2 regions of the Cellulomonas chengniuliangii genome follow, and region 2 is predicted to be linked to the other one. Evidence: predicted binding sites of a transcription regulator. Region 2 holds the regulator's gene; the other holds the start of a gene.
The links. Region 2 encodes LexA, which represses DNA repair genes until DNA is damaged. Its sites were predicted from a motif close to TCGAACANNTGTTCGA; they were not measured.

Region 1 (5,534 bases), 480 kb from region 2:
ACGGGGCGATGCACGGCCTCGCGATGGCCATCAACGCCACCATGGGACCGGGCGACGAGATGCTCGTGCCCGACCCGGAGTTCCCGAACTGGCGTATGGCCGCAGCGGCCGTGGGCGTGGACGTGAGCACCTACCCCGCGCGCGCCGAGGCTGGCTTCGTGCCCACTCTCGCGGACATCGAGGCGGCGATCACGCCCCGCACCAAGGTCATCCTCGTCAACTCGCCCAACAACCCCACAGGCGCCATGTACCCGGCGGAGGTGCTGGCCGGCATCGTGGACATCGCGCGTCGGCACGACCTGTGGGTGTTCTCCGACGAGTGCTACGAGGCGATCACGTTCGGCGCCGAGCACGTGAGCCCGGCCTCGTTCGACACCGACGGCCGCGTCGTCACGTTCTTCACCTTCTCCAAGACGTACGCCATGACCGGCTGGCGGCTCGGCTACGTGGTCACCCGCGACCCGTCTGTGCACGACCTGCTGGGCCAGGTGGCCGAGGCCACCGTCGCGTGCCCGTCGACGGTGAGCCAGCGGGCGGCCCTGGCGGCCCTGCGCGGCTCCCAGGAGGACGTCGTGCGGGCGGTCGCCTCCTACCGCCGCCGCCGGGACGCCGCCGTCGCACTGCTCGACACCCGGGGCATCCCCTACGTGATGCCCGAGGGCGCCTTCTACCTGATGGTCGACGTGTCCCGGGCCACCCCGGACAGCGAGGAGTTCGCCCTCGCGCTGCTCCGCGACCGCCACGTGTCGGTGTCGCCAGGCTCCGCGTTCGGCGCGGGCGGCGAGGGCATGGTCCGGGTCTCCCTCGCCTCGGACGAGGCCGCGATCCTGGCCGGCCTGGGCCGGCTCGCGGACTACGTCGACGCATGGCAGGCAGAGCGTGAGGCCGCGGTCATCGCAGTGGGGACGTCCGCGCAGCTCGGCTGAGGCAGGCCCTAGGATCTGCTGCCGTGACGGCGACGATCGGGATCTTGGCACTGCAAGGTGATGTGCGCGAGCACGCCGCCGCCCTGGCGGCCGCCGGCGCGCGCGCCGTGCCCGTCCGCCGCGTGGCCGAGCTGGACGCGATCGACGGCTTGGTGATCCCGGGCGGCGAGTCCACCACGATCGACAAGCTGCTGCGCGCCTTCGACCTGTTCGAGCCGCTGCGGGACCGACTCCGCGGCGGGCTGCCGGCGTACGGGTCGTGCGCGGGGATGATCTTGCTCGCCGACCGGATCCTGGGCGGCGCCGCCGGCCAGCAGGTGCTCGGCGGGCTCGACATCACGGTGCGGCGCAACGCCTTCGGCCGCCAGGTCGACTCGTTCGAGACAGACCTGGTCATCGACGGCATCGAGGACAGCGCGACGTCCCCGCTGCACGCGGTCTTCATCCGCGCGCCGTGGGTCGAGGAGGTCGGTCCCGCGGCCGAGGTGCTCGGGCGCGTCGACACAGGGCCTGCCGCCGGTAGGATCGTCGCGGTGCGCCAGGGCCCACTGCTCGCGACCTCCTTCCATCCGGAGGTCACCGGCGACGCGCGGGTGCATCGACTGTTCGTGCAGATCGTCCGCGACAGCCTCTGACCCCGCCCGTCGCGGCGCTGATCGGGCTTCGTGGGCGGAGACGAAGGGGTAGCGATGTCGGGTCACTCCAAGTGGGCCACCACCAAGCACAAGAAGGCCGTCGTCGACGCCAAGCGGAGCAAGCTCTTCGCGAAGCTGATCAAGAACATCGAGGTGGCCGCCCGCACGGGCGGCGGTGACGTCGCGGGCAACCCGACGCTCTTCGACGCGATCCAGAAGGCGAAGCGGACCTCGGTCCCCATCGACAACATCAACCGCGCCGTCAAGCGCGGCTCCGGCCAGGAGGCCGGCGGCGCCGACTACGAGACGATCATGTACGAGGGCTACGGCCCCGGCGGCATCGCGGTGCTCGTGGAGTGCCTCACCGACAACCGCAACCGGGCGGCGTCCGACGTGCGCGTGGCGTTCACCCGCAACGGCGGCCAGATGGCCGACCCTGGCTCGGTGTCGTACCTGTTCTCCCGCCGTGGCGTCGTCATGGTGCCCAAGGAGGGCACGGACGAGGACTCCGTGATGGAGGCCGCGCTCGACGCCGGCGTCGAGGAGGTCAACGACTTCGGCGACTCGTTCGAGGTGCTCTCCGCCGCGACCGACCTGGTGCCCGTGCGCACGGCGCTCCAGGAGGCCGGTATCGAGTACGACTCGGCGGACGTCGTGTTCTACCCGTCGATGCAGATCGAGGTCGACGTCGAGGGCGTGCGCAAGATCATGCGCCTGATCGACGCGCTCGAGGACTCGGACGACGTGCAGAACGTGTACGCCAACTTCGACGCCTCCGACGAGGTCATGGCGGAGCTCGACGCCGAGTGAGCCGTCTGGGCGCGCCGGGCGGGCCTGCCGCCCGGCGGCCCGGCGGGCTGGGAGACTGAGCGCGTGCGCGTGCTCGGAGTCGACCCCGGCCTGACCCGCTGCGGCCTGGGCGTCGTCGACGGGCTTCCCGGGCGGAAGGCGCGCATGGTCGCCGTGGGCGTGGCGCGCTCGGACGCCTCCCACCAGATCGACCAGCGCCTGCTGGCCATCTCGGTGCAGCTCGACGAGTGGATCGAGGAGCACGCCCCGGACACGGTGGCCATCGAGCGCGTCTTCGCGCAGCACAACGTCAGCACCGTGATGGGCACCGCGCAGGTGGCGGGGCTCGCGATGCTCGCGGCGGCGCGCCGTCGCATCCCCGTGGCGCTGCACACCCCCAGCGAGGTGAAGGCCGCGGTCACGGGCAGTGGGCGCGCCGACAAGGCGCAGGTCCAGGTCATGGTGCAGCGGCTCCTCGCGCTCGACGAGCTGCCGCGCCCGGCGGACGCGGCCGACGCCCTCGCCCTGGCGATTTGCCACCTGTGGCGGCCCGCTGGCGCGCTCGGGGCCCCGCAGCGGGCTCCTGGGTCGATGACGGCGGCGCAGCGAGCCTGGGCGGCTGCCGAGCAGGCCGCGCGAGCCCGCGGCTGACCGCCCGCGCACGGGCTGCCGCGGCTGGCGGTCGCGTGTCGTTCGTACAGGTGTTCGTGCGCATGGGATAGTTCTGTCGGGCGCGCGTCGGTCGCGGTCCGAGGACGAGGGAGGACCACGGGTGATCGCGTCGGTACGAGGCACGGTGCAGGCTGTGCGGCTGGACGCCGCGGTCGTGGAGGTCGGCGGTGTGGGCATGCTCGTCCAGGCCACGCCGACCACGCTCGCCGGGCTGCGCGTCGGGGCCGAGGCCCTGCTGTGGACGTCCCTCGTGGTGCGCGAGGACTCGCTCACCCTGTTCGGCTTCGCTGACTCCGACGAGCGCGAGGTGTTCGAGGTGCTGCAGACCGTCAGCGGGGTGGGCCCACGGCTCGCCCTCGCGATGCTCGCGGTGCACAGCCCCGACGGGCTGCGACGGGCCGTCGCGGGGGAGGACCTCGCCGCGCTCAAGCGGGTCCCGGGGATCGGGCACAAGGGCGCCCAACGGATCGTGCTGGAGCTCGGCGGCCGGCTCGGGGCGCCCGCGACAGCGTCGGACGGGGCGTTCACGCCATTGCCCGTGACGGACCGGCGGGCGCAGGTGGTGGACGCGCTCGTCGGCCTGGGCTGGAACGCGCGCGCCGCCGAGGACGCGGTGGCGCAGGTCCTCGAGGCCGACGGCGGGGTGGACGCCAACGATGTGGCCGGCGTGCTGCGGGCCGCGCTGCGGTCGCTGGGCGGCGGCCGTGGCTGAGCTCGACGACGACATCCGCGACCTGGGACGTGACGGCCTGGCGTCGTCCGACGCCGAGGCGTCCGTCGTGCGGCCGGACGCGTCCGACCTGGAGCGCGCGGCGGAGGCCGCGCTGCGCCCGCGCCGGCTCGACGAGTTCGTCGGCCAGCACGTGGTGCGCGACCAGCTCTCGCTGATCCTCGACGCGGCCGCAGGGCGGGGGAAGGCGCCGGACCACGTGCTGCTGTCCGGCCCGCCCGGCCTGGGCAAGACGACGCTGGCCATGATCATCGCCGCCGAGCTGGGCACGTCGCTGCGCGTCACCAGCGGTCCCGCCATCCAGCACGCCGGCGACCTCGCGGCGGTGCTGTCGTCGCTCGAGGAGAACGAGGTCCTCTTCCTCGACGAGATCCACCGCCTCGCGCGACCCGCCGAGGAGCTGCTCTACGTGGCGATGGAGGACTTCCGGGTCGACGTGGTGGTGGGCAAGGGCGCCGGCGCGAGTGCGATCCCGCTGTCGTTGCCGCCGTTCACGGTCGTGGGCGCCACCACGCGCGCCGGCCTGCTGCCCGCCCCGCTGCGCGACAGGTTCGGCTTCACCGCCCACCTCGACTTCTACTCCGCCGAGGAGCTCGAGCGGGTGCTGTCCCGATCAGCGGGGTTGCTGGGCGTGCCCCTCGACGCCGAGGCCGCGGGCGAGATCGCCTCGCGGTCCCGGGGCACCCCGCGTATCGCCAACCGCCTGCTCCGCAGGGTGAGGGACTGGGCGCAGGTCCGTGGCGATGGACGGCTGTCCCTCGAGGCAGCCCGGGCGGCGCTCGAGGTCTACGAGGTCGACCCGCTGGGGCTCGACCGGCTCGACCGGGCGGTGCTGACCGCGCTGTGCATGCGGTTCGGCGGCGGGCCTGTCGGGCTCACAACCCTGGCCGTCGCCGTGGGGGAGGAGCCGGAGACCGTCGAGACCGTGGCCGAGCCATTCCTGGTGCGCGAGGGCTTGGTGGGCCGGACTCCCCGGGGGCGCATCGCGATGCCCGCGGCCTGGGAGCACCTCGGCCTCACGGCGCCCGCAGCCTCGGGGACGCTGTTCACGTAGTGCCCGCCGCCTCGGAACTGTGGGCGCGTGTGAAACGTTATGCAAGCCGTCGTGCGCGTTCCGCGTGCGGAGAAGGCCGCGAGAGGTTAGGCGCGCGCAGGTTGGGCGCCTAGACTACGGCGGACATCACGATCAGACCGGAGACGCACCCTTCATGGACTTCTCGTTCATCATCATCTTGGCCCTGGCCTTCGGAGCCATGTGGCTCATGACGAACCGGACGCGCAAGCAGCAGCGTCAGGCGGCTGACTTCCGCGCGAACCTCGAGGTCGGCCAGGAGGTCATGACCGGCTCGGGACTCTTCGGCACGGTCGTGGACATCGACGACGACATCATCACCCTGGAGTCGACGCCCGGCAACGAGTCCCGGTGGCTGCGCGCGGCGATCGCGAAGCTGGTCGAGCCCCCCGTCGACGAGGACGACGACGAGGAGTACGACGAGGACGAGGACGAGGCGGACGACGACGAGTCGTACGGCTCTGAGGAGGACTCGCAGGACGCCATCGACGTCCCCGACGACCTCTCCTCCATGCCGCCCGCCCGTCCGAGCAGCGACGACGACGACACCGAGAAGAAGTAGCTAGCCCTCAGCCCCGCGACGCCCAGCGCCGAGCGGGAACGGTCCCACCGCCCGGCGAGAGCCGGGCGGTGCGCGCACGAGAGAAGACACTCCGTTGGCTCAGCCACCCAGCCGCCGGCCCCGCCCGGTACGCACCCTCGCCGTGCTC
Region 2 (5,534 bases):
GGGCTCCCCGGACGGTGGCCTGAAGATGGCCGTGTCCGCGATGCTGACCCTGTTCGAGACCGCTGAGCGGATGGCCGGCGACCCGGAGGAGAACCGCCACACCGTGCTGTGGTGCTCGCGAGGCGACGGCGCCGCCCGCGGCGGGACGATGACCCGGCTGCACGCCGCGCCGCTGGCCGTGAACGGGCTGATCCGCACCAACCTCTTCGCCGGGCGCTCAGCCGTGCTGACGTCCGCGACCCTCGCGCTCGGCGGCTCGTTCACGTCAGTGGCGCGATCGGTGGGCCTGGACGTCTCCACCGGCTCCGAGCCGTCGGGGCCGGACCGGCTGCCCGGCGCCAGCGGGGCTGCTCCCGCGGCGGGCGGGGGCAAGGCCGCCGACCCGGCGGCGCCCAAGTGGCACGGGCTGGATGTCGGCAGCCCCTTCGACTACGCGCGCCAGGGCATCCTCTACATCGCGCGACGGCTCCCGCCTCCGGGCCGCGAGCCCGCCACCGACGCCCAGCTCGACGAGATCGCCGAGCTCATCACCGCCGCGGGTGGGCGCACCCTCGGGCTGTTCTCCTCGCGGCGTGCCGCGGACGCCGTGGCCCAGGCGATGCGCGAGCGCCTCGACGTCCCGGTGCTCGCGCAAGGGGACGACCAGCTGCCGACCCTGGTGCGGGAGTTCGCCGCCGACGAGCGGGCCTGCCTGTTCGGCACGCTGTCCCTGTGGCAGGGCGTCGACGTGCCCGGCCCCTCATGCCAGCTGGTGCTGATCGACCGGATCCCGTTCCCGCGGCCCGACGACCCGGTGCGCTCGGCGCGGTCGGACGCGGTCGCCGCCGCAGGGGGCAACGGGTTCATGTCGGTGTCGGCCACGCATGCCGCGTTGCTGCTCGCGCAGGGCGCGGGGCGGCTCATCCGATCGACGTCAGACCGGGGCGTCGTCGCGATGCTGGACCCCCGGCTCGCGACCGCGCGCTATGGCGAGTTCTTGGCCCGTTCCCTCCCGGGCTTCTGGCGGACGACCGACCGCGAGGTCGCGCTCGCCGCGCTTCGGCGTCTCGACGCGTCCTCTCCCGTCACGAACTCGCCCGGCACGAACTAGCCTGTGAGAGGCGCCAGCGCGCGCCGCACGGGCGACACGGCCCTATGGCGAGGAGGACGCGTGAGCGCGCAACACGAGACCGACGACCTGGGACTTCCTGACACGACCGCCGGCCCGCAGCGGCGCACGAGCAAGCTGGCCGTGGTGGGCGCGGGCTCGGTCGGCGCGACGATGGCGTACGCGGCCCTGATGCGCGGGGCCGCGCGGAACGTTGTCCTCTACGACATCAACAAGGCGAAGGTCGAGGCCGAGGCGCTCGACCTGGGCCACGGCATCCAGTTCATGCCGATGGCCGAGGTGGTCGGCTCGGACGACATCGCGGTCTGCGCGGACGCCGACATCGTGATGGTCACCGCGGGCGCGAAGCAGGAGCCCGGCCAGTCCCGCCTGGACCTCGCGGGCGCGACGATCTCCCTGGTCCGCAAGATCCTGCCCGGGCTGGTCGAGGTCGCGCCCAACGCGGTCTACGTGATGGTCACCAACCCCGTGGACATCGTGACCTACGCGGCGCTCAAGGTCTCGGGCCTGCCCTCCAACCAGCTCTTCGGGTCCGGCACCGTGCTGGACTCCTCCCGGATGCGCTACCTGATCGCGCAGCACACCGGGGTCGCCGTGCAGAACGTGCACGCCTACATCGCCGGGGAGCACGGGGACACCGAGCTGCCGCTGTGGAGCTCGGCGACCATCGGCGCGGTGCCGCTGCTCGACTGGAACGGCCTCGGTGGCAAGGGGCCGCTCACCGACGACGTGCGCGAGCGCATCGCCCGCGAGGTCGTCGAGTCCGCCTACCGCATCATCGAGGGCAAGGGCGCGACCAACTACGCGGTCGCGCTGGCGGGGTCGCGCATCATCGAGGCGGTGTTGAAGGACGAGCAGCGGATCCTGCCGGTCTCCTCGCTGCTGCAGGACTACCGCGGCATCTCCGACGTGTGCCTGTCAGTTCCCACCCTGGTGGGCGGCCAGGGGGTCGGGGAGCGGCTCGAGGTGCCGATGTCGGCCGACGAGCTCGCTGGGCTGCGCCGCTCCGCCGAGGCGCTCAAGGCGGTCGCGCGACGGTTCGGCCTCTAGTCAGTGCCCGGGCTGTCCTCCGGAGCGGAGGCCACCCCGGTCCGCCTGATCCGGCGCCGATAGCCCGCTGCGGGGAAGCCCGCGGCGGGCCACGCTCATCGCTCAGCGGGAGCGGAGGGCCTCGATCAGCGCGTCCTTGCGCATGGTGGAGCGGCCCTCGATGCCGACCTCGGCCGCGCGGCGCCGCAGGTTGTCCACGGTCCATCCCTCGTACCCGTCGGTCGAGGTGGAGTTCCGTGCCGGCTCCTGGGTGCTGTCGCCGTCGCGGCGCAATGCCTCGGAGAGCCTGGCCCTGGTGTCGGGCCTGGGATCTCGGATGCGTCCAGGCATCGTGCCCCTCCTTCACGCGTTGCGGGCCGATCGGCGAGGCCGTGTGCCGCCAGCCTGGCCGAGGCCCGCTGACGGCGCATGTCGTGCCGGCGGCGGTGGGTCAGAGGCTGCGGAGCACGCTCACGACCCGGCCCAGGACCTGCGCCTCGTCGCCGAGGATAGGCGCGTAGGCCGCGTTGTGCGGCAGCAGCCACACATGGCCGTCAGCCCTCTTGAACGTCTTCACCGTGGCCTCGCCGTCGATCATCGCGGCCACGATCTGGCCGTTCTCCGCGACGGGCTGGCGTCGCACCACGACCCAGTCCCCGTCGCAGATGGCGGCGTCGATCATCGAGTCGCCGGCGACCTTGAGCAAGAAGAGCTCGCCGTCGCCCACGAGCTGGCGGGGGAGCGGGAAGACGTCCTCGACGACCTGCTCGGCCAGGATGGGCCCGCCCGCCGCGATCCTGCCCACGAGGGGGACGTAGGTGGGGGTCGGGGCGGCCTCGTCCTGCCCGACCGCCGCGAGGTCGACGTGCGGCGGCTGCGGGGCGGTCCAGCGCTGCACGCCACGCGAGTCGTCACGCTGGACGACCTCGATGGCCCGCGGGCGGTTCGGGTCGCGGCGGAGGTAGCCCTTGCGCTCGAGCGACATGAGCTGGTGCTTGACGCTCGACGGGCTGGTCAGGCCGACGGCCTCCCCGATCTCCCGCATGCTCGGCGGGTAGCCGCGGGACTCGACGGCGGCACGCACGGTCTCCAGCACGAGCCGCTGCCGCGGCGTGAGCTCGTCACCAGCCTCAGGCGCGGGCGTGCCCACCACGGCGAGGGCGACCTTGCCGGCGGGCGCCGCGCCCATAGGCCCGAGGTCCTCGACGGCCTGCGCGCCCGCCCCCGATTCGGAGGCGCGCTGCGGCGCGGCTGTCTGCCCTGCGAGGTCGTCGTCGACCGTCCTGCCGTCGCTGCCCACCGTTGGCCTCCCCAGTCCGTCGTCTGTGCTCCGGCGCCGCCGCCGTTAGGCCGACCGGGGGTCCCGTGTCAGCGCCTCGTGATGGTCTGTCGCCTGCTGCGCCAGCCTAGGGGAGCGGGGCCTTTCGATCAAACATCTGTTCGAGCGAGTCTCGACATCCCCCGGGCGAGGTGGTAGACATCGCACAAGCGTTCGACGAACAGGTGTTCGATCAGAGAGGTGGCAACGAGATGAGCACGATGGTGATCGGCTCGGTCGCACGTCAGGGCGACGCCGTGGTCATCCCCTGCCCCGCCCGGCGCCCGTCGCCGGCCGCAGGCCGTGGGACCGCCAGGCCCGCGCGCCCGGTCGAGCCCACGCTGCAGCTGACCCCCCGCGGGCGGCGAGTCGTCGCGATGCTCTCCCTCATGCTGGTGACCGCGTTCGGCCTCATCGGCACGAAGGCCGTGGCCGGCGCGCCTGCGCGGGCCCTCGAGGTGCAGGCCTACACCGTGGCGGCGGGGGACACGTACTGGGACCTGGCGGCCGATCTCGCGGCGCCGGGCGAGGACGTCCGCGACGTGCTCCTCGAGCTGGTCGATCTCAACGGGGCGCAGGGCGCCGGGCTCACCGCGGGCCAGCGCATCCTCCTGCCCGTCGAGCGCTGACAGGGTCACAGCCTGCTGCCTTGCAGGGCGAGGACTGGACGTCATAGGTTCTTCGCTGGCGTCTGTCAACGGCGCCGCGATGCCGCGCTCCAGCACGGCACATCGTCACACCGGTCCTCTGCCGCGACATCGCGGCGGTCGAGCTGGCGAGGAGCCACCTGTGCACTGCCCGTTCTGTCGGCACGCGGACTCGCGCGTGGTGGACTCGCGCACCTCGGACGACGGCGCGTCGATCCGCCGACGCCGCCAGTGCCCCGAGTGCAACCGGCGGTTCACCACGGTGGAGACCGCCAGCCTCTCGGTCGTCAAGCGATCGGGAGTCACGGAGCCGTTCAGCCGCGAGAAGGTGGTCAACGGCGTCCGCAAGGCATGCCAGGGCCGGCCGGTCAGCGATGACGACCTCGCCCTGCTCGCGCAGCGCGTCGAGGAGACGATTCGGGCCAGTGGCACCGCGGAGCTCGACGCCTACGAGATCGGCCTGACCATCCTGGGACCGCTGCGCGAGCTCGACGAGGTGGCCTACCTCCGGTTCGCGAGCGTCTACCAGGCGTTCAACTCGCTCGAGGACTTCGAGGCCGCCATCACCGTGCTGCGGGCAGAGCGCGACGTCGCCTCGTCGTCCGACCCGGCGGGGCCGGGGGACGACGAGGCGCGTTCAGAGCAGTAGCCGCCCCCGTCAGGCGCGTGTGAGCACCTGCTCGCGGACCACTCGTCGCAGCACCTTCCCGATCTGCGAGCGGGGCAGGTCGGCGACGATGACGAGCTCGCGCGGCACCGCGTAGCGGGCCAGGCGCTGCCCGCACCACTCGCGCACGGCGGCGAGGTCGATGTTCGGGGAGGCGGAGGGGTCGAGCACGACCGCTGCCACGACCTTCTCGCCCATGTCTCCGCCCGGGATGCCCACGACGGCGACGTCGGCGACGCCCGGCATGGATCGCAGGTGGCTCTCCACCTGGGACGGGTACACCTTGAAGCCGCCGGTGACGATCATCTCCTTGATCCGGTCGACGAGCGTGGCGAAGCCGTGCTCGTCGACCACCACGACGTCTCCGGTGCGGAGCCAGCCGTCGGGCAGCAGCTGGTCCGCGTTCTCCGACGGCCGGTTCCAGTAGCCGCTGAACACCTGCGGGCCGCGGATGAGCAGCTCGCCGCGCTCTCCGGGCTCGACGTCGACGGTGGGGTCGTCCTGGTCCACGACGCGGATCTCGGTGCTGGGGAACGGCAGGCCAAGTGCCCCGGGCCGACGGTCGGCCGTGCAGGGGTTGCCGAGCGCGACCGGGCCAGTCTCGGTGAGCCCGTAGCCCTCGATGAGCAGCCCGCCCGTCAGCTTCTCCCAGCGCTCGGCGGTGGCGCGGGAGATCGGCATGGCGCCGGCGAGGGAGATGCGGATCGTGCTGAGGTCGGCGCCCGTCTTCTCCGCGAGGGCCGACAGCCGGTCGAACATGGGCGC

Region 1: the regulator LexA is predicted to act here: its motif matches at 3,044-3,059, upstream of ruvA (Holliday junction branch migration protein RuvA).

Annotation. Positions count from the first base shown of each region.
Region 1 covers NZ_CP101988.1:1,663,618-1,669,151, forward strand. Annotated here, with positions in the region: gene NP064_RS07725 (pyridoxal phosphate-dependent aminotransferase) at 1-926, shown strand, start outside; gene pdxT (pyridoxal 5'-phosphate synthase glutaminase subunit PdxT) at 950-1,561, shown strand; gene NP064_RS07735 (YebC/PmpR family DNA-binding transcriptional regulator) at 1,616-2,371, shown strand; gene ruvC (crossover junction endodeoxyribonuclease RuvC) at 2,435-3,001, shown strand; gene ruvA (Holliday junction branch migration protein RuvA) at 3,123-3,734, shown strand; gene ruvB (Holliday junction branch migration DNA helicase RuvB) at 3,727-4,806, shown strand; gene yajC (preprotein translocase subunit YajC) at 4,961-5,386, shown strand.
Region 2 covers NZ_CP101988.1:2,143,524-2,149,057, reverse strand. Annotated here, with positions in the region: gene NP064_RS09940 (ATP-dependent DNA helicase) at 1-1,090, shown strand, start outside; gene NP064_RS09935 (L-lactate dehydrogenase) at 1,151-2,158, shown strand; gene NP064_RS09930 (Rho termination factor N-terminal domain-containing protein) at 2,261-2,488, opposite strand; gene lexA (transcriptional repressor LexA) at 2,589-3,326, opposite strand; gene NP064_RS09920 (LysM peptidoglycan-binding domain-containing protein) at 3,668-4,084, shown strand; gene nrdR (transcriptional regulator NrdR) at 4,245-4,751, shown strand; gene NP064_RS09910 (AMP-binding protein) at 4,761-5,534, opposite strand, start outside.